3 linked regions of the Micromonospora rhizosphaerae genome follow. The protein of the gene in region 2 interacts with the protein of the main gene of each other region in a pairwise test. Links are inferred from orthologs where the notes say so. Each region holds a gene or a part of one and is shown on either strand. Other genes may lie near its edges. The genes, in order: GA0070624_RS09775, ung and ndk.

Region 1 (9,407 bases), 2.0 Mb from region 2 along the record:
GTCTGTGACGGGCTCAAGGGCCTGCCGGACGCCGTCGCGACCGTCTGGCCGCGCACGATCGTGCAAACCTGTGTGGTGCATCTGCTGCGCAACTCGTTTTGGTACGCGGCCCGCCAGGACTGGGACAAGATCGCCAAAGCGCTGAAGCCGGTCTACGCCGCGGCGACCGAGGACGCCGCGACCGAACGGTTCCTCGAGTTCGCCGAGACCTGGGGGAAGAAGTATCCGGCGATCGTCAAGCTGTGGGAGAACGCCTGGGCCGAGTTCGTGCCGTTCCTCGCCTTGGACGTCCGCAAGGTCATCTGCTCTACGAACGCGATCGAGAGCGTCAACGCCCGCATCCGCAAGGCCGTCCGCGCCGCGGGCACTTCCCGAACGAGGCCGCCGCACTCAAGTGCGTGTACATGGCGCTGCTGAGCCTCGACCCGACCGGCGCCGGCCGCCGCTGGACCATGCGCTGGAAGGCACCGTTGAACGCGTTCCAGATCGCCTTCGGGGGCCGGCTCACCGCGGCCAACGACTGACCACCTCAACAACCAAGATCAGCCGTCAACTTGACAGCGCGTCCTGGAGGGCGTCGGCGGCCTCCTGAGTCAGTCATTGTCGAGGCTTCGGGTGCCTTTCGTCGGCCACGTCGTGCTTTCGTGCTGCACGGCTGGGACGAGCAGAGCACAAGGGCCGTTGCCAGTGGTCCTCTGCCGCGGCCCTTCCACTACCGTGGTCGTCCCCGCGCCCCCAATGGTCAGCGCGGGCACGCCTCTGCAGCACCCGCCACTGAGGGGTCGCCATGAGCTCCCGAGGTCAGGCGCCGCTTCATCTGGTCTGCAAGAAGCCAACCAGACGAGGGTCATTGGCGCTGATAAGGCACGCGCGTGCAACAGCCGACAACTCCTGGTCCTCCCCGAGCATTGCTCGGATCGTTCCGGCCAAGCGCTTAGCACGGTCGCGGGCAATCACCTTGCTCGGGTCTCGTTGGAAGGCCGTTAGTTCGTTCTGGTAATCGCAGATATAGCCCCAACACTCGGACCATCGCTGTTGCCGCTTCGTGCGAAGCGCCTCAAACGAATTGAGATTGTAACGCTCTATCGAATATTCCACCCGATGCCGCTCCCATGAGTCTGTGACGTGCGGAGCAACAATGGCATCACCAAAAACGTTGAAGAACAGAAGGGCCGGATCTTCTTCATCTGCTGGATCGAGGAGGTCGAACTGCTCGGCGCGTAGATCACTATCGCGCGTTGCGCGCTGGGTCAGTTCGCGGATAGGAAAGAACGTGCCCTTCTTCCGGTTTCCCGCCGTACCACAGATCCGAAGGTTACGCCAGTCGAAGGCCAGCCACCAGTATCCTTCGTCCGTTTCGCCATTAAGTCCACGAGCGGACTTCTTCGGCCTGAAGTGCTCAACGTCCCAGTGGCTGAAGCAATCCTTGGCCTCTGAAAACCAGCACTTCTTATGGGATAGCTCGAGTAACCAAGGCTTTAGCTGCCCCCAGAACGCGGCGTTGTCGTCGATGATCTTATGCCGCTCATCGGAGCTCGACGCCTCGTCCAGTTCAGCTAGAATCTCCGCCGCCTTCTTAAGCCACTCCGGGTAGGGGGGAGCGGACATTCTAATATATCTCAAGCCGACTCCTCATCCCCGGTCTCCTCCAGTTCAAGCTCACGAAGAATTTGGTCCGACAGGGCGGCTTGTTCGCTCATTTCCTCCTCCGTCAACCTCACTGCATCCGATTGCCTTCGACGTGCCAATGCAGCCGCGAAGCTGTTGAAGTAGGGGTTTGGATAGGTGTGCGCAATGCCAAGCTCGTTTAGCTCACGGGACACTTCACTGAGGCGCGCCCTTCCTTGAACGGAAAGGTCCTCTCCCAGAAGCGCATATTGCTCGTCAAGAAGTGCGAGTACCTGCTTGCTCAAGGTTGACCGAAGGCCGTACATCTCCGAGCGGAGAACTCCCTCGATGCTCATGCTGACAGGATCGTATTCCGGCTCGGTCGCGACATGGCTCGTGCCTTCGCGGTTAAAGCGACGCACCTGCTCACGGACTAGGCCACCGATCATAAGAGGATTATGAGTCGCGACAAGCAGCTGCCCCTTGTCTTGGCGGATGGTATCCTGTAATAGGCTTAGGTACTCGTATGTCCAGATTGGATTTAGATGCGTGTCCGGCTCATCGAGAAGATACAGCGATTCGTCGTTCCTCGTGAACAACATCAACCCTAGGACGGTGAGGAACTGCTGCTCACCTTCGCTCATCTGGACAAACTTAACTCGATGACCATCAGTTCGCCGAATTACGACCCGCACTTCATCGATTAGATCGCATAGAAACAGGCTCTCTAGGTGGCCGAATAGTTCTTTAACTTCGTCCCCCGAACGATGGAGCCGGGCAAGGCTGTTCAAATCTCGCAGGAATAGATACTGGTGCTCCGACTGCTCCGGCTGCTTCCGAATGTCTCTTGCAACACGATCCTCGACCCGAATGGGGGCTAATGATTCATCCCACAATTTTGCCAGGAAGGGCCGAAACGCACCGCGCGCATACCAGAATCTGGGATCACCATCCTCGAGTTGGGCGCGATTAGGTTTGCCACTAAACCACCAAGGACGCTTAAGGACAAATAGCGCGGAATCGAAGTCTGCAATCGCTAGGTACTTCTCGAGGACCACACGAGCGATGTCCGGCGGAGCCAGGAAGAAGGCGAGCAGGACTAGCTGACTATATTCCTTTCGACAGAAGAACATACGTCTGAGCGGCAGGCCAGCCCCCCCGCTATCCATCACTGCTTCGTAATGACGACGGGTGGGTTCGTCGAACTGTCTCTCCAGCCGGTCGCTCCACCCTGAATAATAGGCAAATACGTAGCTGGGGAGGAGTTGCGCCGCCTGCTCGCGGAACCGCTTCTGAGCAATTCGCTCGCCGTTGACGTTGATTGTTAGAGGTCGTGACACCTTAGATGGGTCGTTTGAAACCTCTATGGTTTGCCCTCGACACGTATACAGAATCGTGTAAGGAAAGGCTGACGCCTCTGCAGTCTCCAGATCTCGGAAGATTTCCACAATCGCTTCAATAAGGTGCGACTTGCCCGTGCCATTTCCGCCAATAAGCGCGGTCGTCGATTGCTCCTCGTCGAAGTTGATTATAAAGTCTCGTAGGTTCCGGTAGCTAGGCAGGCTCAAGCTGAGGATTTTCACCGTCGCACCAACCTTCGCTCCGAGTCATCGCCATCCGTGCGACGCTCCACGATAAGGCCGGCAATGACTTCGTCACGAAGCTGATCGTAGAAGTCATCAATGCTGAGCCTCGACTCCTCCCATAGCTCTATCGGTCTCAGGCCATCGTCGTTCTGAATCAGTTGGCTCAGATGGTCCCCGGCGATTTCTCCGCGACTTAGCAGCCGTCGATGTTCAACCTTCGACCGGTTACGGCGTTCCCGAGCACCGACCACATCTCGCTGAGCCATCGAACGCACCTCCTCCTCGATCCCCTCGAGTAGCAATGAATCCGCCTCATCGAACGCGCTCCGCGATGACGGCAACCCAGCAAAGGCTCGTCGTAAAGCGATATCGCGCACGCTGGGAAGGCCCTCGAGAATGTCCATCCCAGCCTGCTGGAGGCGCCTGACGTGCTTCTTGGCCGCCATCAGTCCGTTCACGACGGCCTCCTGCGTAGCAACGCTGGGCAGAGTAAAGCGAAAATTGAGTAAGCTTCTCAGGTTGATGTTCGACTGACTTAGGCCGTCCACTTTAGCGTTGCGGCAATAGGCGCGCCCCAGGGGCGAATTGAGCACAACGGAAACATACTCGGGAAGCACGTTTTCCGCGAGTTGGAGACGAATCAAGTACCCGGCGAAGATCGCGCGGCGACCCCCTCGGTATACGGCCGTTTTTCCGACGAGCTCAGGGCTGTTTGTGCGATTGAAAAGCAAGTCGCCCTCATTAAGGCTGTACTTGTCGATTTCCGCATGGTCGGAGCTGTAAGCCAAATCGGACCAGTCGATCTCGCCGTCCTGCAAGTTGCCCATTCTCAGGACTGGAACTTCGCCCTCGCGGGAAGACTTCTTGCTAGTCCCGTAGTTTGCCCTCACAACGACATCTTCTAGCCGTACCGGTGGTTCTCGCTCAGCGAGTTCAACTAGGGTCCGCTCAGCGAGGTGAGCCCAAACCAAATCTAGAGCGCTCGGAACCTGTGCCACAGCGTCACGAATAGTTTCGATGCGGAGAAAGACGTCATCGAGGTAGTCGGCGATGGAGTGCTGCCGTGAGGCCGAGGCGAATAGGAAGGGGGCGTCGCGAAGCTTCGCAGTACTAACCCTCGGCATATTGGTTCCTTGACTAACAACATTTGCGTAGTCGCGGAAATCCGGGTGTTGCATCCAGTAGTAGAGGTACCGACTTTCAAGGGCCTGAGGGGCTCGAAGCGGAACAATCTCGGTAGAGCAGTAGCCGTCATCCGTCGCCTGGATGACCTTGTTTAGGTATGGGCGAAGCTTGCCATAAAGGATGTCGCCCGCCAAGAACCGCGTCTTCTCGCTTCTAGGTGCCCGTTCGGCTTTAGTCACGCGCTGCAAGAGTCGGCCGGTGTCCCGCTCGATGTCCTCAAGCTCCAGCAACCATGCCTCGCCAGCGATCTCCGACGGTTCCGCCTTCGACCGGGTCGCGACGTACACGCATTCACCGAGTTTGACGGGGTGCGGCGAAGGCAGATCGCTCACGCTGGTCCCCTTCGGACCATATCGCTGAGCTCTCTAAGCGCAGACATGCTTCTTTCTAGGCTCTTCTCGAGGAGTAGTAGAGCCTCCTCGGGATCCTCCTGCGACTCAGCGGTAGGCTCAACCTCTATAGAAAGTGCCAGGTTGTCCCCGCGCTCCCTGATCTCCGCACGCGAGAACACCTGATATGAGTCGCTGAGGGACTCACGTCTTGTTCGTCGGGCTTCACGGCCAACGTTCGGGTCGTGCCCATAGGCATGCTCGAACGCTCGCAGCGTCTCCTCGGTGAGGCTTTCGGATTTGCTGCGCCCGTGACCCTTCCCTCTGAGGTCATACAACCACAGTTCCTTGGTGCCTTGAAAGCTGTCTCCATCGTTCTTGGTGATGAAAAGCACATGCGTCTTCACGGAAGCTGCATAGAAGAGCCCTGGTGGCAGGCGGAGCATGGTGTGAAGGTCACACGAATCCATCATGTACCGGCGAACGTTGAGACCCACCGTCTCTTCGTATAAGACGTTGTCAGGTACCACGATCGCTGCCCGTCCACCAGGTGCAAGCGCTGAGATAATGTGCTGAACAAAGCAGAGTTGTTTATTGCTTGTCGGGAAGGGAAGATCGTCGCGATCCGGAAGACCGCCTCCCCGCTTGGTCCCGAAAGGAGGGTTGCTCAAGATCAGAGTTGCCGGCGGAAGGTCCTTACCTGCGCTCGACAGCGTGTCGCCGTATACTAGCCCGACAGCATCATCGTTCACGAGACCATGCAAGAACAGGTTCATCAGGGCAAGTGAGTACGTGTCGTCAACATGTTCGACTCCGTGGAAGATGGCCGAAAGCTCTTTTTCCGCGACGTCGGACCATGTATCGCTGTTCGCTCGAATATAGTTGCCGGCTGAGACGAGAAAGCCTGCCGTACCTGCGGCTGGGTCTTGAATTACGTCCCCCAGTGAGGGTTTCATTACTCGGACTATGCTGTCGATCAGTAGTCTCGGCGTGAAATACTGCCCGGCACCCGATCGCTTTTCGTTCGCATTCTTTTCGAGCAGACCTTCGTAGAGATCTCCTAGTCCTTCACGAGAGATCTCGTACCAAGCGAAACGGTCGATGCTTTGAACGAGGACTCTGAGAGTCTTGGCCTTCTTTATGGAGGTGCGACTCTGCGAAAAGATCCTGCTGACAACCTCGGAGTCTGATGTCGCAAGCGAGCGAAGCAATCCTCCATACCGTTCCAGGAGGATGTTCTCGGGGCACTCTGTGAGGGCGGTCCACCTGCACCCTTGTGGAAGCTTGTGCTCGACCTTCAACTCGGCGGCAAGCTTCAGGAACAGGAGGTACGACAGCTCTACAAGATACTGGTGGAAAGTGACGCCGTCGTCCTTCAGCGCGTTACATAGTGCCCACACCTTGTTGACGCTGTCTCTAGTCTCGGCTCGCAAGGTCGACGTCCTATCCTTCACCTGGCAGTTGCTCCCAGAGCCTACGCAAAGGCTGAGACTGTACGTAGCCTCAGGCGTCGGCCGTTGGGAGTACGATCTGCCCGTCCTGGCTCGGTGGTTCTTGGTGGGGCGCTGGGTCCACCAGTGGGCGGCGGCACCGCGCTCCCTGGTCGGCCGGGCAGCTATGTCTGACGCTCAGCGACGAAGGTCCCCTTACCCTGTTGGCCTTCTACGAGGCCACGGTCGCGAAGGATCCGAAGTGCAGCCTGTGCGGTCGAAACACTTACCTTGTACTGCTCGGCCAGCTGGGCGTACGTGGGCAGCTTGTCGCCTGGCGCCAGGTCGCCGCTCTCGATCTGCTCTGTGATGGCGTTGACGACGCGTAGATAGTCCGCGGGTCGGTTGGGCATGTGATGGCACTCCTCGCTCGGCACCTCGATTTGAGCACGAGGAGGTCGCCAACTACAAGACGCATGTTGACTTAGGTAAGTACGTCACCTAACGTCGTCGACGCGGGTTTCCTCGCTCGGCAGCCTGGTTTCCCGCGTCTGGGGTGATTGCCCAGCGGGGTCGGGGCAGCGGCTGTGACAGAGGGCCCATGTCGTCAAAGCTGTCCCGGCCTCGCTGAGCCTGATGTTCCCCTCGGTGCACGAGGACCGTGGCGCCAACAGCAACGCCTCGCACATCCTTCCGCCGCTGGCAGCGGCCGCGGAATGCAGAAGCAGGCCCGGGGTGGGTGCTGGGCTCCGGCCGGTACGGACGCGCGGTCGTATCGGCCGTCCCCGCCCGCCTCGGCGCCGCAACCATCCGACCAGGGAGGATCATGGACTCGATCGACGACATTCTTGGCGAACTACCCCTACCGCCCTACATCACCGCCGAAGACGTCACCTTCGCCGTCAAGGCCATCACCGTGCACGCCGCCGAGCAATGGCCCGATGGCCCCCGCTGCCGCAATGACCGCGCCCCACACCCCTGCCGCCTGCACCGCTGGGGCCGCCGCGTCCTGATCCGCCGTGGCCTGACCGAGCGCGAGATCGAGACCCTGATCGCCGAAGAGACAGCGAGGCAGCCGTGATCTACGTGACCGGGGAACGCCTGCAACCGCACCAGGTCCGGGCCGCCGGCTTCGACACCCGCTGGCGCGGCCTCGACCCCGACCAGGTCCACGCCTACCTCAACCAGCTCGCCGACGAACTCGAGCGCCTACACCGCGAGCTGACCACCGCGAACACCGAGGCCGAACGCATCCGCCAGGCGCTGCGCCAGTGGCAGTCCCGCCACACCGGCTGCCGCTACACCGACCCCGACTGGTCACTCAACAATCGGTGGCGGCAGTGACCGTGCCCCGCTGGATCATCCACCTGCCCACCACCCTGACCGGCCTGGACGCTGCCGCCGAGCTGGCCTTTGCACTGCGCGAATCCCTCGGCCACATCCCAGCCCTCGACTTCGGCGAGACCACCCTCAGCGAGGAGGACAGGCAGCACCTCCGCCACCGGGTCTGGTGCGACGCTCGGCTCGACGGCGGCCGTCGCTGCCGACTACGCGACGGGCACTCCGGATCGTGTGGGACCACGGGGGAGGGCTGACGCCGGTACCGTCCGGGGATGCTCGACGCCGAAGATCTTCTGGCCGCCTTCACGCCTCCCCAGCCGTACACGATGGAAGCCGCCGCCGGCGCTCCCAGCTCGCCCGGCGTGCACGTGGTCCTGGAACGCGGCACCGTCATCTACGTCGGCTACACGAGGCGAGGTCTGCGCGGCCGCCTCCGGCAGCACCTGACCGGCAACCGGGACTCATCCGTACTGCACGAGCAGGTCGGCCAGCTCCTCGACAAGCCCGGCCACGAGGCATCCGCCGAGGACATCGCCGACTGGCTGAGCCGGTGCGAGGTCCGCTGGCAGGAGACCGACAACCCGGAGGGTACGAAGGAAGCCCTGGTCCTGGCCCTCAAGCCCCGCCTCAACCGGCAGGTGCCGAAGCCGCGCTACTGAAACTGCGGCGACTTCTGCTGGCCGCGGTACGGGCCGCGGGCCCGTCAGTCCTGCTTGCCGCCCGCCGAGCGGCCTGCCAACGCCGCCTCGAGGTTGCCGGCCATGACCGAGAGGATCCGGACGGTCTCGGCGTACTGCTCCGGGGTGAGCCCGCGCAGCAGCAGCCGCCGCGTCCCGCCGACGCGCTCGGCCGCCGTGCCGTGTGCGGCGCGACCGTGCTCGGTCAGGGTGAGCGCGTCGGCGTCGTACCCGACCCATCCCCGCGCGACCAGGCCGTCAGGCCCGTCGAGGGCGGCGTCGAGTTGGGGTACGCCATCCGGCCAGAACGGTGCGAGCGCTTGCTCGATCTCGCTGCGGCTGCGCGTCCCGCCGGAGAGCACGTTCAGGATCTGCCACTGCCGTCGGTCGAGGCCGAGGTCGCCCAGCGTCGCGTCGAACTGCTCCTCGATCAGGTTGTGCAGGTGCTTGAGCCAGTAGCCGATCGGCTTATCCGTGCCGCTCACCACCGCCTCCTTCCGGGTAAGCCCTTCCATCACAATTCGACTCGGTGTCAAGTGGAGTCGGGTAGGTGGTTCCGTGGCGCCGCCAGGGTCACGGGCATGATTGTTTCTACTCCTGGCCTGTCCCGCTTCCGCCGTACCGGGGCGATCGCGGCGGCCGCGTTGGCCGCGGTGGCTCTCGGGGTCGTTCCGGGGGCCCGCGCCGAGGCTGCCGGCGACACCCTTCCGCTCGACGACGGCGACCTGACGGAGGTACGCACCAGCCGTGCCCTGGCCGACGGTGTCACCCTGACCCGGATCGAGCGGGGCAGCGAGCCGGCGCCGGCCGACCAGATCAACACCACCACGCGGGGCCCGTGGGTGGTCAACGTGCTCACCATCGACCCGAGCCAGGCCCGCGGGCACCTCAAGGCGACGTACGGCCCGAACCTGAGCCAGGTCGAGAAGACCACGGACCTCGTCCGCGCCTCCGGCGCCCTGGCCGGGGTCAACGCCTCCTTCTTCACCTTCACCGCCAGCCAGCTCTACCCCGGCGACCCGGTCGGGCTGGGGCTGTTCGGCGGGAAGCTGCTCAGCGAGCCCACCACCGATCCGGCCGAGGTCAACTTCGTCGTCGACGCCAACAGCAACCGCGCCCTGACCGGGAAGCTCACCTGGTCGGGAAGTGTGCGCAACCGGCAGACCGAGGCCACCCTGCCGCTGGAGTTCCTCAACCACCCGCCGGTCGTCCCCGCCGGCTGCGCCGCCCTCGCCGACCAGACGCAGTGCA
Region 2 (9,376 bases):
TCTACGGCCTCTCCCCGGTGGCGGGCGAGACGTTCGGGCTGCGTCCGGCGATGACCGCCCGGGCCCGGGTGATGCTGACCAAGAGGGTTCCGGCCGGCACCGGCGTCTCGTACGGGCACACCTACCTCACCGAGCGGGAGGCGACCCTGGCGGTCGTGCCGCTCGGCTACGCCGACGGGGTGCCCCGGCACGCCTCCAACAGCGGGCCGGTGCAGCTCGGCGGCAAGCGACGGACCATCTCCGGCCGAGTCTGCATGGACCAGTTCGTGCTGGACTGCGGCGACGACGAGGTGGCCGCGGGCGACGTGGCGACGCTCTTCGGCAGCGGCGCCGACGGGGAGCCGACCGCCAATGACTGGGCCGAGGCCGCCGGCACGATCAACTACGAGATCGTGACCCGGTTCGGCGGGGTCCGGGTGCCCCGCGTCTACGACGGCGAGCGGCCGTGACCCCGTCGCCCCGGTTCCGCATCCCCCGGCCCCGGAGCGCGGCGGGCAAGGTCGCCGGCGTGGTGGGCGCCGCCGTCGGCGTCGCCGCCGCCGGGCTCGCCGCCGGCGTGGTGAGCGAGCGCGTCCTGGTCCGCCGGCTCAAGGCCGACCCCACCGACCCGTACACCGAGGAGGTCTTCGACCAGCAGCGGTACGACGAGTCGTTCCGGCTGGAGCTGCCGGACGGCACGGACATCCACGTCGAGGTGGTGGAGCCGACCCGGCCGGTCTCCGGCCATCCGACCGTGATCCTGGTGCACGGCTTCTGCCTGGACATGGGGACCTTCCACTTCCAGCGCAAGATGCTCGCCGAGCGGGGCGACTACCGGATCGTGGCCTACGACCAGCCGGGGCACGGCCGCTCCGGCCGGCTGGAGACCGGCGACTACGACCTCGTCGCGCTGGGCCGGACCCTGCGCCGGGTGATCGACCGGACCGCGCCCGAGGGCCCGCTGGTGCTGGTCGGCCACTCGATGGGCGGAATGACGATCATGGCCCTGGCCGAGCTCTATCCGGAGCTGTTCGGCGACCGGGTGGTCGGCACGGTGCTGATGGCCACCTCGGGCGGGCTGCTCGCCGAGACCAAGCTGGTGGCGCCGGCCCTGCTCGGCCGGGTCGGCGGGCCGGTGCTCTTCATGATGAGCAACGCCACCCGGTACGGCGGCACGGTGATCGACAAGGCCCGCAAGTCCACCACCAACGTCGCCTGGCTGCTGACCCGCAGGTACGGCTTCGGCACCCCGAAACCCAGCCCGGCGCTGGTCTCGTACGTGGAGGCGATGAACTCGCGGACCTCCGCCGACACGGTGACCCGCTATCTGCGGACGTTGGCCACCCACTCCCGGTTCCCGGCGCTCGCCGCGTTGGCCGGCACGCCGGTGCTGGTGATCGTGGGGGACAAGGACATGATCACGCCGGTGACCCACTCCGAAGAGATCGTCCGGCGGTTGCCGCACGCCGAGTTTGTCAAGATCCACGACAGCGGGCACGTGGTGATGCTGGAGCACGCCGACGAGGTCAACGCCGCCCTCGCAGGCTTTCTGGAGCGGCTGTGACGGTCGTCGTCACGTTGCGGACGGTCGAGGACACCCACGAGTTCGGCCGGCGGCTCGCCGGCGTGCTGCACGCGGGTGACCTGCTGCTGCTCACCGGCCCGCTGGGCGCCGGCAAGACCGCGCTGACCCAGGGCATCGGCGCCGGCCTCGGGGTGCGCGGCGACATCACCTCGCCGACCTTCGTGATCGCCCGGGTGCACCGTCCCGACCCGACGCGCGGCGGCCGGGTGGCGCTGGTGCACGCCGACGCGTACCGGCTGGGGGACGCCGCCGACCCACGTGCCGAGATCGACGACCTCGACCTGGACGCCTCCGTGGACGAGTCGGTGACCGTGGTCGAGTGGGGCGAGGGGATGGTCGAGCAGCTGACCGACGCCCACCTGCGGGTCCGCATCGACCGGCGGGAAGACGACACCCGGGTGGTGACGTTGGAGCCCGTCGGTGGCGACTGGCCGCAGCGCCTGGCCACCCTTGACTGACGGCTGTCGTACCCGCTGCCTACAGTGCCCCGGACCGACCCGACAGGCGAAAGGTTGCCGATGCCCGACGACGCCCCCACGCTGGACCTGCTGGCGCTGCTCCCCGACGACTGGCGGGCGGTGCTGACGCCGCACCTGGACCCGGCCCGCACGGCGGCGCTGGCCGAGTTCGTCGCCTGGGAGTACGCGACCCATACCGTCTTCCCGCCGGTCGAGGACCTCTTCTCGGCCTACCGGCTGTGCGGGCTCCGGGGGTGCCGAGTGCTGATCCTCGGGCAGGACCCGTACCACAAGGCCGGGCAGGCGCATGGGCTCAGCTTCAGCGTCCGGGACGGGGTGACCGTGCCGCCGTCGCTGCGCAACGTCTTCAAGGAACTGGGCGAGGACCTGGGCCTGCCGAAGCCGCGCAGCGGCAACCTGAGCGGCTGGGCGGCGCAGGGCGTGCTGCTGCTCAATGCGGTGCTCACCGTCCGGCAGGCCACCCCCGGCTCGCACGCGAATCAGGGTTGGGAGGAGTTCACCGACGCCACCATCCGGGCCCTGGACGCGCTGGACCAGCGGGTGGTCTTCCTGCTCTGGGGCGGGTACGCCCGCAAGAAGGCGGCCCTGATCACCAACCCGCAGCACGTGGTGCTGGAGGCCGGCCACCCGAGCCCGATGAACCCGCGCGGCTACCTCGGCAGCCGCCCGTTCAGCGCGGCGAACAAGGCCCTCGCCGACGCCGGCCTGCCCACCGTCGACTGGGAGCGCTCAGCCGGCTGACCCCGCCCGGCCCGCGCCGCCGGCCAGCCGCGGCGGCAGGCCGCCGAACTCCTCCCATCGGGCGTTCCAGCGTTGCCCGTACGCCGCCTCGAGCCAGGCGGTGAAGCGGCCCGAGTCGCGCCAGCGCAGCGCGATCTCCACCCCGTCGACCGGGAGGGGCGCGCCCTGAAGTAGCGCGGCGGTGCTTTCGGTCAGCAGGTGGGGCAGATCGCCGAGGCGCTCGATCACCCGATCCAGCCCCAGGTCGTCGATCAGGTCGGCCAACGGCCGGGCGGCCAGCTCGGCCATCCTGGCGTCGAGGTGACTGTCCAGCGGCTCGATGGCGACGGCGAGCTGCAGGTCGAGCGCGGCGAAGAGGCGTGGCGAGACGACTCTCGGTCACCACCGGATCATGACTCGCCGCAGAGAGCGATATGCCTCTCCGTCATATTCATGCCTCAGAGTCATATCGCTCACGAGGTGATGGTAGGGCGCGAGCCTCACGCCTGTATCGGCCTCTGCCCGGGCATGCTGCCCAACGGGGAGGAGACGGGAGAGCGACCATCCAGCGCCTCGCGCAGGCGCCTCGCGCCGGCCTGGGACGGGGTGTGACCGGGCATGAGCGGGGAGCCGACTAGGCTGGCATACCGTGCTCGTACTCGTGGTGGACTCCTCGACGCCCGCGGTGACCGCGGCGCTGGTCGAGGTCTCGGCGGACGGCGTCGCGGCCCGCGCGCAGCGGTGCACCGTCGACGCCCGGGCGCACGGTGAACTGCTCGCCCCGCAGGTCGACGCGGTGTTGGCCGACGCCGACGCGCGCCCCCGCGACCTGGCCGCGATCGTCGCCGGGCTCGGCCCCGGCCCGTTCACCGGGCTGCGGGTCGGTCTGGTCACCGCCGCCACCATGGGTCAGGTGCTCGGCATCCCCACGTACGGAGTGTGCTCGCTGGACGGCCTCGGCCACCCGGTGGCGGCCGGCGAGCCCGTACTCGCCGCCAGCGACGCCCGCCGCAAGGAGATCTACTGGGCGGTCTACGACGGCGCCGGCGAGCGGATCGCCGGGCCGAACGTGGACGTTCCCGCCGTCGCCGCCGAACGGGCCCGCGGCCTGGCGGTCACCGTCGCCGTGGGTGACGGCGCCCACCGGTACGCCGACATCCTCGGCCTGCCGTTGCGGGCCGAGCCGCGCTACCCGGACGCGACGGCGCTGGCCGCGCTGGCCGCGGAGCGGATCCGGGCCGGCGCCCCCGGCGACCGGCTCACCCCGCTCTACCTGCGCCGGCCGGACGCCGTGGCGGCGGCCGGGCGCAAGCCGGTCCTGCCGTGAGCCCGGTACGGCTGAGCCGGTTCCGCTGGTGGCACATCGACGAGGTGCTGCCGATCGAGGCGGACCTCTTCGGCGTCGAGCAGTGGTCGCCGGCGATGTTCTGGAACGAACTGGCCAACGGGCACTACTACCTGATCGCCACGGACGACAGCGGCGACCTGCTGGGCTACGCGGGACTCGCCGTGGCGCCGCCGGACGAGGCATGGGTGCAGAACATCGCGGTCCGCCGGGACGCCCAGCGCCGGGGCGTGGGCCGCGCCCTGCTGGAGGCACTGCTCGCCGAGGCCGCCCGGCGCGGCGTCCGCAGCACGCTGCTGGAGGTCGCGGCGGACAACGCCCCGGCGCAGAAGCTCTACGCGTTGTACGGCTTCGAGCCGATCGGGGTGCGGCGCGGCTACTACCAACCGAGCAACACCGACGCGCTGGTCATGCAGCGCGTGGCGGAGCCGACGGAAGACGAGACAGGTCGCCATGGCTGATGAACCACTGATCCTCGGGATCGAGACCTCGTGCGACGAGACCGGCGTGGGCATCGTGCGCGGACACAGCCTGCTCGCCGACGCGCTCGCCTCCAGCGTCGAGGAGCACGCCCGGTTCGGCGGTGTCGTGCCGGAGGTGGCCAGCCGGGCCCACCTGGAGGCCATCGTGCCGACCATGGACCGGGCGCTCGCCGAGGCGGGGGTGAGCCTCGCCGACATCGACGCGATCGCGGTGACCTCCGGGCCGGGCCTGGCCGGCGCGCTGCTGGTCGGGGTGGCGGCGGCGAAGGGCTACGCGCTCGCCGCCGAGAAGCCGGTGTACGGGGTGAACCATCTCGCCGCGCACGTCGCCGTCGACACCCTCGAACACGGGCCGCTGCCCGAGCCGGCGGTCGCCCTGCTGGTCTCCGGCGGGCACTCTTCGCTGCTGCTCGTCGACGATCTGGCCCGCGGGGTAACCCCGCTCGGCGCGACCATCGACGACGCGGCCGGCGAGGCGTTCGACAAGGTCGCCCGGCTGCTCGGCCTGCCGTTCCCCGGCGGCCCGTACATCGACCGGGAGGCCCGCGCCGGCGACCCCGCGGCCATCGCCTTCCCGCGCGGGCTCACCGCGGCCAAGGATCTCGCCACCCACCGGTACGACTTCTCCTTCTCCGGCCTGAAGACCGCGGTGGCCCGCTGGGTGGAGGCCCGGCAGCGGGCCGGCGAGCCGGTGCCGGTGGCCGACGTCGCCGCCTCCTTTCAGGAGGCGGTCTGCGACGTGCTGGTCACCAAGGCGCTGGACGCCTGCCGGACCAACGGGATCGACACGCTGGTGATCGGCGGGGGAGTGGCGGCCAACTCCCGGCTGCGGGCGATGGCCGAGCACCGCGCGGCGAAGCACCACATCCAGGTCCGGGCGCCCCGGCCGAGGCTCTGCACGGACAACGGGGCGATGGTGGCCGCGCTCGGCTCGCACCTGGTGGCCTCGGGCGTCGCACCGAGCCGCCTCGACCTGCCCGCCGACTCCGCCATGCCGCTGACCATGGTCAGCGTGTAACGTTCCGCCGGCAACGGAGGTGGGGGATGGGTGACGTGATCGTACGAATGTGGGAGGCGCGCGCCGAGCCGTACGGCTTCGCCGACCTGATCACCTGGGTCTGCGACACCGTCCTGCCCGAGTTCGAGCACGACCCGCGGCACCTGTCCAGCGAGGTCTTCTCCTCCACCGACCACCGGCTGGTGGTGATCTCGAAGTGGCGGAGCACCCCCCGGGACCTGCCCGAGCCGCCGGCGATGCTGGTCGCCCGGCCGCCACACTCCTGGGACTTCACCCAGGTCGACCGCTGACCGGGCGGCGCCGGCGGTCGACCGGTGCGGGTCAGACCTGGAGCGTGCAGCGCGCGGTGCCCGTGCTCTGCGACATACGTCGCACCGGCCGCTGACCGGCGGGAATTCGTTGGCGCGGCGGCATGGCGTCCACCTAGCGTCGGCATGCCATGCGCTTCTCACCGGCCGGCGATCCCGGCACCCCCGACGACCGGTCCGCCACCCGCTACCTGGTGTGGCTGGCCGGCCGGCACCCGCTGATCTTCAGCGCCGGCATCGTGCTCGGCATCGTCTGGACGGTCGCCCAGGCGTTGATGCCGGCCGCCGTGGGCCGAGCCGTCGACGCCGGACTCGCTCACCGCGACCCGGACGCCCTGATGGGCTGGGGGCTGGCGCTGCTGGGGCTGGGCGTGCTCCAGGCGGTGGCCGGGATGCTCCGGCACCGGTGCGCGGTGCACAACTGGCTCGCCGCCGCGTACCGGACCGTGCAGGTGACCGTCGACGCCGCAAACCGGCTCGGCGCCGCCCTGCCCCGCCGGGTCGCCGCCGGCGAGGTGGTCAGCATCGGCACGGCCGACATCGAACACATCGGCAGCGCCATCGACATCACCGCGCGGGGCGCCGGGGCGATCGTCGCCATCGTCACCGTGGCGGTGATCCTGCTGGATGCCTCGGTGCCGCTCGGGCTGGTCGTGGTGCTCGGCGTGCCGCTGCTGATGAGCGTGGTCGCGCTGCTGATCCGGCCGCTGCACCGGCAGCAGCAGGCGTACCGCGACCAGGAGGGCCGCTTGACCGCCCGGGCCGGCGACATCGTCTCCGGGCTGCGGGTGGTCCGCGGGGTGGGCGGCGAGCCGGTCCTCTCCGCGCGCTACCGGGCGCAGTCCCAGGCGCTGCGCACCGACGGCGTACGGGTGGCCAGGGTGGAGTCGCTGCTGGAGGCGGCGCAGGTGCTGCTCCCCGGTGCGTTCCTGGTGCTGGTCACCTGGCTCGGCGCCCGGTTCGCGCTGCGCGGCGAGATCAGCGCGGGGCAGCTCGTCGCCTTCTACGGCTACACGGCCTTCCTGGTCAACCCACTACGCAACCTCACCGAGGCGGCCGACAAGCTGACCCGCGGGCACGTCGCCGCCCGGCGGGTGGTCCGGCTGCTCCAGCTCACCCCGGGGCTGGTCGACCCGGCCCGCCCGGTGCCGCTGCCCGCCGGGCCCGGCGAGCTGGTCGACGTCGAGTCGGGGCTGGTGCTGAGTCCGGGCCGGTTCACCGCGCTGGCCGCGACCGCGCCGGAGGAGGCGGCCGCGATCGCCGACCGGCTCGGCCGGTACGTCGACGCGGACGTGACGCTGCACGGCGTACCGCTGCGGGACGTGGCGCTGGCGACGGTGCGCGAGCGGATCCTGGTGGCCGACAACGACGCGCAGCTCTTCACCGGTCCGCTCCGAATGGAGCTGGACCCGCACGACGCGGCCGACCGCGCCACGGTCGAGGCGGCGCTGGTCGCGGCGAGCGCGATCGACATTGTGGACGCCCTGCCCGACGGGCTGGACAGCCGGGTGGCCGAGCGCGGCCGGGAGTTTTCCGGTGGCCAGCGGCAGCGACTGCGGCTGGCCCGGGCGCTGGTCGCCGACCCGGAGACGCTGGTGCTGGTCGAGCCGACCAGCGCGGTGGACGCGCACACCGAGGCGCGGATCGCCGACCGGCTCGGCGCGGCCCGGCGCGGCCGGACCACCCTGGTCTGCACCACCAGCCCGCTGGTGCTGAGCCGGGCCGACCAGGTGGTCTTCGTGGAGGACGGCAAGGTGGTGGCCGAGGGGCCGCACGACGAGCTGCTCGCCGCCGAGCCGCGGTACGCGGCCACGGTGAGCCGGGAGGAGGACCGATGAGCACGGCCCTGCCCGTTGCCGACGTCGACCAGGTCCGCCGGTACGCGCGTGCGCTCGTCCGGCGGCACCCGCGCCCCCTGGCCGCGGCGCTCGGCCTGCACGCGCTCGCCGCCGCCACCGGCCTGGTGGCGCCCCGGCTGCTGGGCGACCTGGTGGAGGAGATCTCGCGCGGCACCTCGACCGTCACCGTGGACCGGATCGCGCTGGCCATCGCCGGGTTCGTGGTGGTGCGGTCGGTGCTGGTCCGTTTCGCCCACCTGGCCTCGGCCCGGCTCGGCGAACGGGTCCTGGCCGAGCTACGCGAGGACTTCGTCGAGCGGGTGCTCGCCCTGCCGCTGTCCACCGTGGAACGGGCCGGCACGGGGGACCTGCTCACCCGGACCTCGCGGGACGTCTCCGCGCTGTCCCGGACGGTCCGCTTCGCGGTGCCGGAGACGCTGATCGCGGTCGTCACTGTGGTGCTCATCCTCGGCGCGCTGCTGCTGACCGGTCCGCTGCTCGCGCTGCCCTGCCTGCTCGCGGTGCCGGTGCTCTGGGCCGGCGCCCGCTGGTACCTGCGCCGGGCGCCGGAGGGATACCTGCGGGAGAACGCCGCCTACTCCGACATCACCGACGGGATCAGCGAGGCGGCCGAGGGGTCGCGGACCACCGAGGCGCTGCGGCAGCAGGCCCGCCGCCGGGCCCGCACCGAAGCCGACATCCGTCGGTCGTACGCCGCCGAGCGCTACACGCTGCGCCTGCGGACGGTCTTCTTCCCGGTGGCCGAGATCGGGTACGTGGTGCCGGTGGCGGCCACGCTGGTGATCGGCGGCTGGTTCCACCTCAAGGGCTGGGTCACCCTCGGGCAGGTCACCGCGGCCACCCTCTACGTGCAGCAGTTGGTGGACCCGATCGACCGGCTCCTCACCTGGCTGGACGAGCTGCAGGTCGGCGGCGCCTCGATGGCCCGCCTGCTCGGCGTGGCCGGCGAGGGCCCGGTCTCGCCGGCGTCCGCGCCCGGCACCGCCGCGGCCGGCACGGCGGACGGGGACCGGCGGCTCGCCGCCCGCGACGTCCGGTACGCCTACCGCGCGGGACACGACGTGCTGCACGGCGTGACCCTGGTGCCCCGTCCGGGCGAGAAGCTGGCCATGGTCGGCCCCTCCGGCGCCGGAAAGTCCACTTTGGGCCGGCTGCTCGCCGGGGTCCACGAGCCCCGGTCCGGTTCGGTCACGGTGGCCGGCCGATCCCTCACCGAGCTGCCCCTGGACGAGCTGCGTACGCACGTCGCGCTGGTCACCCAGGAGCACCACGTCTTCATCGGCACCCTGGCCGAGAACGTGGCGATGGTCCGACCGGGCGCCGCCGAGGCGGACATCCGGGCCGCGCTGGCCGCCGTCGACGCGCTGGGCTGGGCGGAGGCGCTGCCGGACGGGCTGGACACGGTGGTCGGCTCGGGCGGGCACCCGCTCTCCCCGGCGCAGGCGCAGCAGCTTGCCCTGGCCCGGCTGGTGCTCGCCGACCCGCACACCCTGGTGCTCGACGAGGCCACCTCGCTGATCGATCCGCGGGCGGCCCGGGAGCTGGAGCGGTCCCTCGCCGCCGTGCTGGCGGGGCGGACGGTGATCGCCATCGCGCACCGG
Region 3 (9,452 bases), 6.6 Mb from region 2 along the record:
CGTGGCCGTCCGGGTCCCGGAACGCCGCCGCCCACACCTCCAGCTTGGCGCCCCGGTTGACCACGCGCGGGGCGTACGTGAAGCGGACGCCCGAGCCGCGCAGCCGCTCGTACGCGGCCTGGATGTCGTCGACCTCGAGGTTGACGTGCACCAGCCGGCGGCTCATCGGGGCCGCCTCGGTGACCTCGCGCAGGACCAGCCGGGTGGACCCCGAGGCGAGGACGGCGTTGCCGCGGCCGCGGTCGACCTCGTCGAAGCCCAGGGTCCGGTAGAACTCCAGCGACCTGGCCAGGTCCGTGACGAGCAGGGTGATGCCGACGCCGCTGATCGGGGTGGGCGCCGCGGTGGCGTCGCCGCCCGCGTACCCGAAGATAGCCTCGTCCAGCTCCTCCGCGGTCGGGGGCGTCGCCGGCGCGCGGTCGTCCAGCGGCACGTCGATCGGGTCGACCGGCACCGTCGGGTCGAACCGCTCCTCCGCCGGTGGGCGCGGGGATGGGGTGGCCCGGCGGGGCAACGGGGGGGCCTCTGACTGCTCGACGAAGGTGCCCTCGAGCACCTTCGGGCCGCCGGGTTGCTGGCGCACCACCACCGGCTCGCGCTCCTCGGTCAGCCCGGTCACGTCGTCGAAGGGCGGCTCCGGCGCGGGCGGGAAGTCGTCCTCCGGGGCGCGATCCGCCCACGGCGGCGGCTCCTGCGTGATCAGCACCTCGTCCACCGGGTCGGGGCCCGCGTACTCGGGTGGCAGGTCGGCGGTCGCGGCGTCGGTCTCGGCGTGGGTGGGCACCTCCTCCCACAGGACACGGACGTGGCGCTGGTCGTCCAGGGCGACCCGGATCGGCAGCCGCTGACCCAGCGACGGCCACTTGGCGACCGGCACCCGGGGCTCGATGATCTTCTTGGACCGGGGCGGCAGCCCGGGCGCGTCGATCACCAGCTGCAGCTCGCAGCGGCCGAAGGCGTACTGCGTGGGCGGCTCGGAGGCGCTGTGCACGTGCCCCACGCCGAACACCCAGGTGCGCCCGCCGGCGCGCACAGTGGCCAGCGCGATCGCCAGCACCAGCAGCGCGACGCCGAGCGCCACGATCGCCCAGCTCGTCATCCCCAGCCCGAACAGGACCACAAAGGTGGCCACGGTGCCCAGCACGGCGGCGATCAGTTTGCGTACCGGCGCGATGGGTCGGCTCCCGCCATTCGGCACAGTGGACCTCCCGGGGTTGAGAACCAGGCTAGGCGGGATCGGCGACCGGGGGAAAGAGCAGCCGCCGAGCCGGTGCCGAGACCGGGTCGGTACGCTGACCGTACCCAGCCCGACCGGCTTCCGCGCACAGGAGGAACCCAGCGTGTCCAGCAGCAGCCCGGATGAGCGCACGCTCGTACTGATCAAGCCCGACGCGGTCCGCCGCGGCCTGGTGGGCGAGATCATCTCCCGCTTCGAGCGGAAGGGTCTGCTGATCGACGCGATGGAGACCCGGACGATGGACGGCGACTTCGCCGACCAGCACTACGCCGAGCACGTCGACAAGCCGTTCTACCCGCCGCTGAAGGCGTTCATGACCGGCGGCCCGCTGGTCGCCCTGGTGCTCTCCGGCGACCAGGTGATCGAGGTGGTCCGCGGCATGCTCGGCAGCACCGACGGTCGCAAGGCCGCGGCGGGCACCATCCGGGGCGATCTCTCCCTGTCCAACCGGGAGAACCTGGTGCACGCCTCCGACTCCGTCGACAGCGCCAAGCGCGAGCTCGCCCTCTGGTTCCCCCACCTGGGCTGAAGACGCTTCGCGACGGCCCCGTCCCCGGCCCGGGGGGCGGGGCCGTTCCGTGCCGTCAGCCGCTCAGCGCCGACAGCTTCGCCGGGTTGCCGACCAGGTAGAGGTTGGTGATCCGGCCGTGCGCGGCGGCGACCGTCAGCGTGTAGCGGACCCCGCTCGGCCAGCGGAGCAGCAGCGCCGGCCCGCCGTTGAGTTCGAGGGAGGCCCACTCGACGGTGGGCCGCCGGCCGTAGATCCCGGCGAAGAAGCGGGCGATCCGGTCCGCGCCGTGGACCGGGTTAAGCGCCGCGCTGACCGCTCCGCCGCCGTCGGTCCAGGCGGTCGCGTCCGCCGCCACCAGCTTCGTCAGCCCGTCCAGGTCGCCGTCGCGGGCGGCGGCGAGGAAGGCGTCCAGCAGCCGCCGCTGCTCGGCTGGGCCCGCGGTGAAGCGGCGGCGGTCGTCGATGATCCGGGCCGCCGCGCGGTGGTGCAGCTGCCGGCAGTCCGCCACCGAGCGGTCCAGGATTTCGGCAATCTCCGCGTACGGCAGGGCGAAGGCGGTGTGCAGGACGTAGACCGCGCGCTCCGGCGGGGTGAGCCGTTCCAGCAGGTGCAGCAGCGCCGCGGAGAGGGAGTCCCGCAGCTCGACGCTGTCCAGCGGGCCGAACGGCGACGGCGCTGTCGGCACCGGTTCGGGCAGCCACGGCCCGACGTACGTCTCCCGGGCGGCCTGACGGGCCCGCAGCCGGTCCAGTGCCAGCCGGGTCACCACCCGGGACAGGTACCGGCGGGGCTCGGCCACGGACTCCCGGTCGGCACCGAGCCAGCGCAGGTACGCCTCCTGGAGCACGTCCTCGGCGTCGTGCAGGCTGCCCAGCAGCCGGTACGCCAGCCCGAGCAGCATCGGCCGGTGCGCCTGGAGCGCACCGGCCGCCTGCGCCGCCGCGCTGGTGGTCACTCCTCGGTCGGCGGCTGGGTCCGGCTGGTCACCGCGATCCGGTTCCACACGTTGATTGTGGCGATCGCGACCACCAGGTCCGCCAACTCCTTCTCCGACCACACCTTGGCGGCGGCGTCCCAGACCTCGTCCGGCACGCCGTGCTCGCCGAGCCGGGTGACCGCGTCGGTCAGCGCCAGCGCGGTCCGCTCCCGCTCGTCGAAGAAGGGCGCCTCCCGCCACGCGGCCACCGCGAAGAGCCGCCGGCTGGACTCACCCGCGGCGAGCGCGTCCCGGCTGTGCATGTCCACGCAGAACGCGCACCCGTTGAGCATCGACGCCCGCAGCTTCACCAGCTCCAGCACCGTGTGGTCCAGGTTCGCCCGGATGTACTTCTCCAGCCCGAGCACCGCCTGGTACGCCTCCGGCACCACTGTCGCCATGTCGATCCGACTCATTCCGGCCTCCCTCGGTCGCGGTTCCTACGCGAGCACGACGGGTTCACCCCCCGCCGACGTGACAGCGCCCGGCTGTGACGGTCGTCATGCGGCCGGCGCGGGCCCCGCCCCACCCCACCCCGCGCACCCAGTTGATCATGAAGTTATTGCGACGACACGCCGGTAAGGGCGGTAACAACTTCATGATCATCAAGGGTGGGGCGGGGCGAGTGGGGCGGGGCGAGTGGGGCGGGGCGGGTGGGCGGGGGTCAGAGGGTGTCGAGGGAGGCGCGGCGGCGGGACTCGGCCTCGAAGACCTTGAGCAGCACCGCCGCCAGCACGGCGTACCCGAGTCCGACGGCGACCTCGGCGGCGAGCGCCGGTGCGGCGGCCGTGAAGCCCTCGCCGGCCACCAGGCTGCGGGCGGCCCGGGCGGCGTGGGTGATCGGCAGCGCCTCGCCGGCCGTCCGCATCCAGCCGGGCAGTCCGGCGGCGGGGACGTTGACCCCGGTGAGCAGGAGCAGCAGCGCCACCGAGACGTTGGAGACCACCCAGACGTCCCGGAAGCGCAGCCCCAGCGCGCCTAGGGTCAGGCCGAAGAACCCGCAGGCGAGCGAGCCCACCGCCAGGGTCAGCAGCAGGCCGGGCAGGGCGCCGGGCGGTATCCGCAGGCCGAGCAGGAGCGAGCCGACGGTCAGCGTGCTCACCGCGATCAGCAGGCCGTTGCCGGCGTACGGGAGGACCCGGCCGAGGAAGACCGCGGTGCGGCTGCGCGGGGAGAGCAGCACGTGCCCGAGGGTGCCGAAGCGCCGCTCGTTGGCGACCGCCATGGTGCCGCCGAAGACGCAGGAGAGCGAGGCGGCGAGCACCGCGTTGCCGACGATGTAGAACCGGTCGTCGGCGACCCCGAGCTGCCGCCCCAGGTAGGCGAAGAAGAGCAGTTGGAAGATCGGGCCGACCAGCAGCGAGCCGATGAACATCGCCGGGGTGGTCCAGTTGAACAGGGCCCGGTAGGCGATCACGCCGCCGGTGCCGATCAGGCGCAACATTGCCATCGTCGTCCCCTCAGGCCAGCGCGAGGGTCGCCGCGGCGCGGGCCCGTCGCTCGACGTACGTCATCATCAGGGCGCCGGCGACCAGGCAGCCGAGGCTGATCGCCAGGCAGATGCCCAGCGACGGCCAGACCGGGCCGCCGCTGGCCGCCTCGTGCACCGCCCGGGCGCCCCAGGTGGTGGGCAGCACGGCGGCGATCGGGCCGGTCCAGCCAGGCAGCACGGCGAGCGGCACCAGCATCCCGGAGACCAGCCAGATCGGGTACTCCAGCGTGTTGGCCAGCGCGTTGGCGTTGCGCATCAGCACGAATGTGGCGGCGAGCAGCAGGCCGAACATGCCCAGGCCGAGGATGCAGCCGGGGACCGCGACCAGGAAGAGCAGCGGGTGCGCGAAGGTCAACGGGATGCCGTAGAGCAGCCAGCCCCAGAGCAGGGTGGCGAGCATGGCGTAGGTGCCGGTGACCGCGGTGGCCAGGGTGATCGGGAAGATCACCAGCGCGGGCGGGCGCGGCGCCAGCATGATCATCTCCAGGGTGCCCTGCCAGCGTTGGTTCTGGACGGCGCCGCCGGAGCCGAAGAGCACCGACGACCAGACGCCCATCAGTCCGGCGCCGACCGCGGCCTCCAGCAACCGGCCCGGCTCGCCGCCGGCCCGGAACAGGTAGACCGCCAGGGTGGCCTGCACCACCGGCACGATCAGCGCGGTGGCGATCTCGAACGGGGAGCGGGTGAGCTGCTTGGTGTGCAGCAGCGCCCCCACCCCGATCATGCGGAGCAGATTCACGCGGCCACCGCCTCGGCCGGGCGGGGCGGGGCGCCGACCCGGTTGACGATCGCCACGTACGCGTCCTCCAGGGTGGGTTGGCGGGCGCTGACCCGGCCCAGCCGGACGCCGTCCAGCTCGCGCAGCACGTCGGCCTGCACGTCCACGCCCGCGTCGGAGTGCACGGTCAGCACCTGCGCCGCGCCGGTGACCGACACGCTCGCCTCGCGTACCCCGGGCAGGACGTGGATCGCGGCGAGCTGGGCGTCGCTCACCCCGTACGCCTCCACCTCGAGGACCTGCCGGCCGTCGGCGTGGTGCCGCAGCTCCGCCGGGGTGCCGAGGGCCTGGATCTCACCGTTCGCGATGACCGCGATCCGGCCGCAGAGCTCGTCCGCCTCGGCCATGTAGTGCGTGGTCAGCAGCACGGTGGTGCCGGTGGCGGCCAGATCCGCGACCGTCTGCCGCAGCTCGCGGGCGGCCACCGGGTCCACCCCGATGGAAGGCTCGTCGAGGAAGAGCACCCGCGGCCGGTGCAGCAGGCCCCGGGCGATGTGCAGCCGCTGCCGCATGCCCCGGGAGTAAGCCTCCACCCGCTCGTGCTCCCGGCCGTCGAGCCGGACCAGCTCCAGCAGTTCGGCGATGCGCCGCTTCTGCTCCCGCCCCGGCACCCCGTACAGCTCGGCGAAGTAGCGCAGGTTGTCCAGGGCGGAGAGCCGGTCGTACAGGCCCCGGTCACCGCCGAAGACGTACCCGATCCGCCGGCGTACCTCCCGGGTCTCGGCGACCACGTCGTGGCCGCACACCCGGGCGGTGCCGGCGGTCGGGATGAGCAGCGTGTTCAGCAGCTTGATGGTGGTGGTCTTGCCGGCGCCGTTCGGTCCGAGCAGGCCGAACAGCTCCCCGTTGCCGACCGTCAGGTCGACGCCGCGGACCGCCTCCACCTCCCGGCGCTGGGGTCGTAACCATCCCGTTCGGCTGCGGTAGGTGCGGCGCAGCCCCGCCGCCTCGATCGCGTACTCGCTCATGGCCGCGAATCTAGGGACGCCGGGCCGGGCGGGGAAACGAATTCGGCGCTCGCCGAATCCTCAGGCGGAGGCGGCCGCCGGGTCGGCGCCGATCAGGGTGACCAGGGCCAGGCCGGCCGGTTCCAGGCCGTACAGCACCCGCCGACCGACCCGGCGGCGGTGCACCACGCCGGCGGCGAGCAGCGCGGCCAAGTGCTCCGAGACCGTGCTCGGGGCGAGGCCGAGGATGGCGGCGAGCCCGGCGGTGGTGGCCGGTCGGGCCAGTGCGCGCAGCACCTGGGCCCGGCCGCGCCCGACGAGGACCGCCAGCCGGTCCGTCCCCGTCCTCTCGGTCGCGGCGTCGGCGGCCGGCCGGTCGGCCAGCAGGACGGCGCCCCGGGCCTGGTAGGAGACCGCAATCACCTCGGGATGGTCGGTGGAGTGGGTCAGCGCGCCCCGCGAGAAGATCAGCGGGATCAGCAGCAACCGCTGGTCGACCGCGGCGAAGCGCCACTCGCTGGGCTTGACCAGGGTCAGCACCGGCTTGTCCCAGCGCACCCGCTCGTGCAGGTCGGCCAGGAGCGCGTCCGGCCCGTGCGCGGCGAGTGCCCGGGCGCGGTGCAGCACCTCCTCGTCCAGCGCCGCCCGCATCGCCGGCCACCAGGGCGCGATCGCCGCGTCCCAGTACGCCTGGATGCCGTCGGCCAGCCGATCCAGCGCGGCCTGCCGGTCGGTGACGAACGGGCGCAGCCAGTCCGGCAGGTCGTCGGGGCGGTGGTAGCGGGGGATCTGCTCGGCGATCACCTCGGCCGGCGTCGCCCGTAGCGCCGCCAGCTCCTCCTCGATCGTGGGGCTCGCGGTCGGCGGCACCGGGCCGAGGAAGTCCGGATACCAGGGGCCCGTCTGCGCGTAGAGCTTCGCCGGGGCCGCCTCGGGCAGCTCGGTGAGCACCCTACGGGCGTGCCGGGCCCACCCGGTGTACGGCCAGGGCGCCTCGTCCGGGTACCGGTCGAGCAGGTAGAGGCTGCACTTGGCCTCCCAGAGCGGGCTGGTGGCGATCCGGGTACGGGCCAGCGTCGGCTCGTCCAACTCGATCCGGATCACGGACCGAGATTACTCGGCGGCGATCTCCGTACCCGATCGAGTACGCTTGTCGCACAGGCGACGACCCGGCCATCACCGGCGAGCCTCCGGAAGAACAGCCGGGTGACCGGCCCAGTAGAACCGGACGGGACGGCCCGTCACAGCCGGCCAACGAGCGGGCGGTCGCACCATGACCGCCAAGCGGGGTGGTACCGCGGGCCTGCCCCGGGACGCCGGACGGCGTACCGGAGAGGGCTCGTCCTCGCAGACCACAGATGAGTGAGCTGCGCGAGGAGAGCGACCCCCGATGGCCTATCCGTTGCACGACCCGACCGCCGCCGGCGTCCCGGCGAGCCCGGACCTGCCCGCGGTGGAGCGCCGGGTCCTGGAGCACTGGGCGGCCGACAAGACCTTCGAGGCGTCGGTCGAGGCCCGACCCGCCGGGGAGAACGGCAAGAACGAGTTCGTCTTCTACGACGGGCCGCCGTTCGCCAACGGCCTGCCGCACTACGGCCACCTCTTCACCGGGTACGTCAAGGACGCGGTGCCGCGCTACCAGACCATGCGCGGTCGCCGGGTGGAGCGGCGCTTCGGCTGGGACTGCCACGGCCTGCCCGCCGAGGTGGTGGCCGAGAAGCAGCTCGGCATCACCAGCAAGGCGGAGATCCTCGACCTCGGCGTGGCCCGGTTCAACGAGGCCTGCCGCACCTCGGTGCTGGAGTTCACCCAGGACTGGGAGCGGTACGTCACCCGGCAGGCCCGCTGGGTCGACTTCGCCAACGACTACAAGACCCTCGACCTGGACTACATGGAAAGCGTCATGTGGGCCTTCAAGACCCTGCACGACAAGGGTCTGGTCTACGAGGGCTTCCGGGTGCTCGCGTACTGCTGGCGCTGCGAGACGCCACTGTCGAACACCGAGACCCGGATGGACGACGTCTACAAGGACCGGCACGACCCGACCCTGTCGCTGTGGTTCGAGCTGACCCCGGACGAGGCCGCCCCGGAGCTGCTGCGCGGGCCGGTCCGGCTCGGCGTCTGGACCACCACGCCGTGGACCCTGCCGTCGAACCTGGCGCTCGCCGTCGGCCCGGACATCGAGTACGCGGTCCTGGAGCGCGACGGCCAGCGCTACCTGGTCGGCGTGGCGCGGCTGGCCGCGTACGCCAAGGAGCTGGAGGGGTACCAGCAGGTCGGCACGGTGTACGGCCGCGACCTGGTCGGGCGCCGGTACACGCCGCTCTTCGACTTCCTGGTCGAGCAGGCCGGCCCGAACGCCTACCAGGTGCTCGGCGCGGACTTCGTCACCACCGAGGACGGCACCGGGATCGTGCACCTGGCCCCGGCCTTCGGTGAGGACGACCAGAACGCCTGCAACGCGGCGGGCATCCCGACCATCGTCACGGTGGACGACCACACCCGGTTCACCGCGCTGGTCCCGCCGTACCAGGGCGAGCAGGTCTTCGACGTCAACAAGCTGGTGATCCGGGAGCTCAAGGAGCGGGGGGTGGTGCTGCGGCAGGACACCTACACCCACTCGTACCCGCACTGCTGGCGCTGCGACACCCCGCTGGTGTACAAGGCGGTCTCCTCCTGGTTCGTGGCGGTGACCCGGTTCAAGGACCGGATGCTCGAGCTGAACCAGCAGATCAACTGGACCCCGGGGCACATCAAGGACGGCTCGTTCGGCAAGTGGCTGGCCAACGCCCGCGACTGGTCGATCAGCCGGAACCGGTTCTGGGGCTCGCCGATCCCGGTGTGGAAGTCCGACGACCCGAACTACCCCCGGGTCGACGTGTACGGCTCGCTGGAGGAGCTGGAGCGGGACTTCGGCGTACGGGTGAGCGACCTGCACCGGCCGGTGGTGGACGAGCTGGTCCGCCCCAACCCGGACGACCCGACCGGGAAGTCGATGATGCGCCGGGTGCCGGAGGTGCTGGACTGCTGGTTCGAGTCCGGCTCGATGCCGTTCGCCCAGGTGCACTACCCGTTCGAGAACCGTGACTGGTTCGAGCACCACTACCCGGGCGACTTCATCGTCGAGTACATCGGACAGACCCGCGGCTGGTTCTACACCATGCACGTGCTGGCCACCGCGCTGTTCGACCGGCCGGCGTTCCGCAACTGCCTGAGCCACGGCATCCTGCTCGGCTCGGACGGGCGGAAGATGTCCAAGAGCCTGCGCAACTACCCGGACGTGTATCACGTCTTCGACTCGTACGGGTCGGACGCGATGCGTTGGATGCTGATGTCGTCGCCGGTGCTGCGCGGCGGGGACATGTCGGTCACCGAGGCGGGCATCCGGGACGCGGTCCGGCAGGTGCTGCTGCCGCTCTGGAACGTCTGGTACTTCTTCTCGCTCTACGCCAACGCCGACGGATACACCGCCCGCCGCCGCACGGACTCGACGCACCTGCTCGACCGGTAC

What was found.
Region 1: the proteins of ung (region 2) and GA0070624_RS09775 interact in binary tests that used the Escherichia coli proteins (3 or more experiments, as listed by UniProt). The link is inferred for Micromonospora rhizosphaerae from one-to-one orthologs.
Region 3: the proteins of ung (region 2) and ndk interact in binary tests that used the Escherichia coli proteins (3 or more experiments, as listed by UniProt). The link is inferred for Micromonospora rhizosphaerae from one-to-one orthologs.

What each region holds. Positions count from the first base shown.
Region 1 is NZ_FMHV01000002.1:2,013,319-2,022,725, forward strand. What follows is about bases 3,925-6,804. They hold GA0070624_RS09775 (HsdM family class I SAM-dependent methyltransferase), read right to left. Parts: upstream 6,142-6,804; coding sequence 4,708-6,141; downstream 3,925-4,707. Other genes in these bases: GA0070624_RS09770 (restriction endonuclease subunit S), read right to left, coding at 3,925-4,711; GA0070624_RS09780 (winged helix-turn-helix domain-containing protein), read right to left, coding at 6,324-6,551. In the rest of the region: GA0070624_RS33875 (HNH endonuclease family protein), read right to left, coding at 814-1,608; GA0070624_RS09765 (AAA family ATPase), read right to left, coding at 1,620-3,191; more of GA0070624_RS09770, read right to left, coding at 3,188-3,924; GA0070624_RS09785 (hypothetical protein), read left to right, coding at 6,965-7,219; GA0070624_RS09790 (DivIVA domain-containing protein), read left to right, coding at 7,216-7,482; GA0070624_RS09795 (hypothetical protein), read left to right, coding at 7,470-7,733; GA0070624_RS09800 (GIY-YIG nuclease family protein), read left to right, coding at 7,752-8,138; GA0070624_RS09805 (MarR family winged helix-turn-helix transcriptional regulator), read right to left, coding at 8,183-8,641; GA0070624_RS09810 (phosphodiester glycosidase family protein), read left to right, coding at 8,786-9,407. UniProt on the Escherichia coli protein: The subtype gamma methyltransferase (M) subunit of a type I restriction enzyme. The M and S subunits together form a methyltransferase (MTase) that methylates A-2 on the top and A-3 on the bottom strand of the sequence 5'-AACN(6)GTGC-3'.
Region 2 is NZ_FMHV01000002.1:24,376-33,751, reverse strand. Bases 1,085-3,933 are described here. They hold ung (uracil-DNA glycosylase), read left to right. Parts: upstream 1,085-2,082; coding sequence 2,083-2,784; downstream 2,785-3,933. Other genes in these bases: tsaB (tRNA (adenosine(37)-N6)-threonylcarbamoyltransferase complex dimerization subunit type 1 TsaB), read left to right, coding at 3,413-3,933; GA0070624_RS00185 (hypothetical protein), read right to left, coding at 2,773-3,072; tsaE (tRNA (adenosine(37)-N6)-threonylcarbamoyltransferase complex ATPase subunit type 1 TsaE), read left to right, coding at 1,540-2,022; GA0070624_RS00200 (alpha/beta fold hydrolase), read left to right, coding at 1,085-1,543. Also shown: alr (alanine racemase), read left to right, coding at 1-449; more of GA0070624_RS00200, read left to right, coding at 446-1,084; more of tsaB, read left to right, coding at 3,934-4,090; rimI (ribosomal protein S18-alanine N-acetyltransferase), read left to right, coding at 4,087-4,569; tRNA (adenosine(37)-N6)-threonylcarbamoyltransferase complex transferase subunit TsaD, read left to right, coding at 4,562-5,608; GA0070624_RS00165 (hypothetical protein), read left to right, coding at 5,644-5,898; GA0070624_RS00160 (ABC transporter ATP-binding protein), read left to right, coding at 6,048-7,754; GA0070624_RS00155 (ABC transporter ATP-binding protein), read left to right, coding at 7,751-9,376. UniProt on the Escherichia coli protein: Excises uracil residues from the DNA which can arise as a result of misincorporation of dUMP residues by DNA polymerase or due to deamination of cytosine.
Region 3 is NZ_FMHV01000002.1:6,655,522-6,664,973, reverse strand. The notes cover bases 129-3,053. They hold ndk (nucleoside-diphosphate kinase), read left to right. Parts: upstream 129-1,340; coding sequence 1,341-1,766; downstream 1,767-3,053. Other genes in these bases: GA0070624_RS31320 (carboxymuconolactone decarboxylase family protein), read right to left, coding at 2,700-3,053; sigJ (RNA polymerase sigma factor SigJ), read right to left, coding at 1,822-2,751; GA0070624_RS31335 (glyoxalase/bleomycin resistance/dioxygenase family protein), read right to left, coding at 129-1,198. In the rest of the region: more of GA0070624_RS31335, read right to left, coding at 1-128; more of GA0070624_RS31320, read right to left, coding at 3,054-3,140; GA0070624_RS31315 (ABC transporter permease), read right to left, coding at 3,389-4,174; GA0070624_RS31310 (ABC transporter permease), read right to left, coding at 4,185-4,955; GA0070624_RS31305 (ABC transporter ATP-binding protein), read right to left, coding at 4,952-5,962; GA0070624_RS31300 (ArsR family transcriptional regulator), read right to left, coding at 6,023-7,045; ileS (isoleucine--tRNA ligase), read left to right, coding at 7,332-9,452. UniProt on the Escherichia coli protein: Major role in the synthesis of nucleoside triphosphates other than ATP. The ATP gamma phosphate is transferred to the NDP beta phosphate via a ping-pong mechanism, using a phosphorylated active-site intermediate.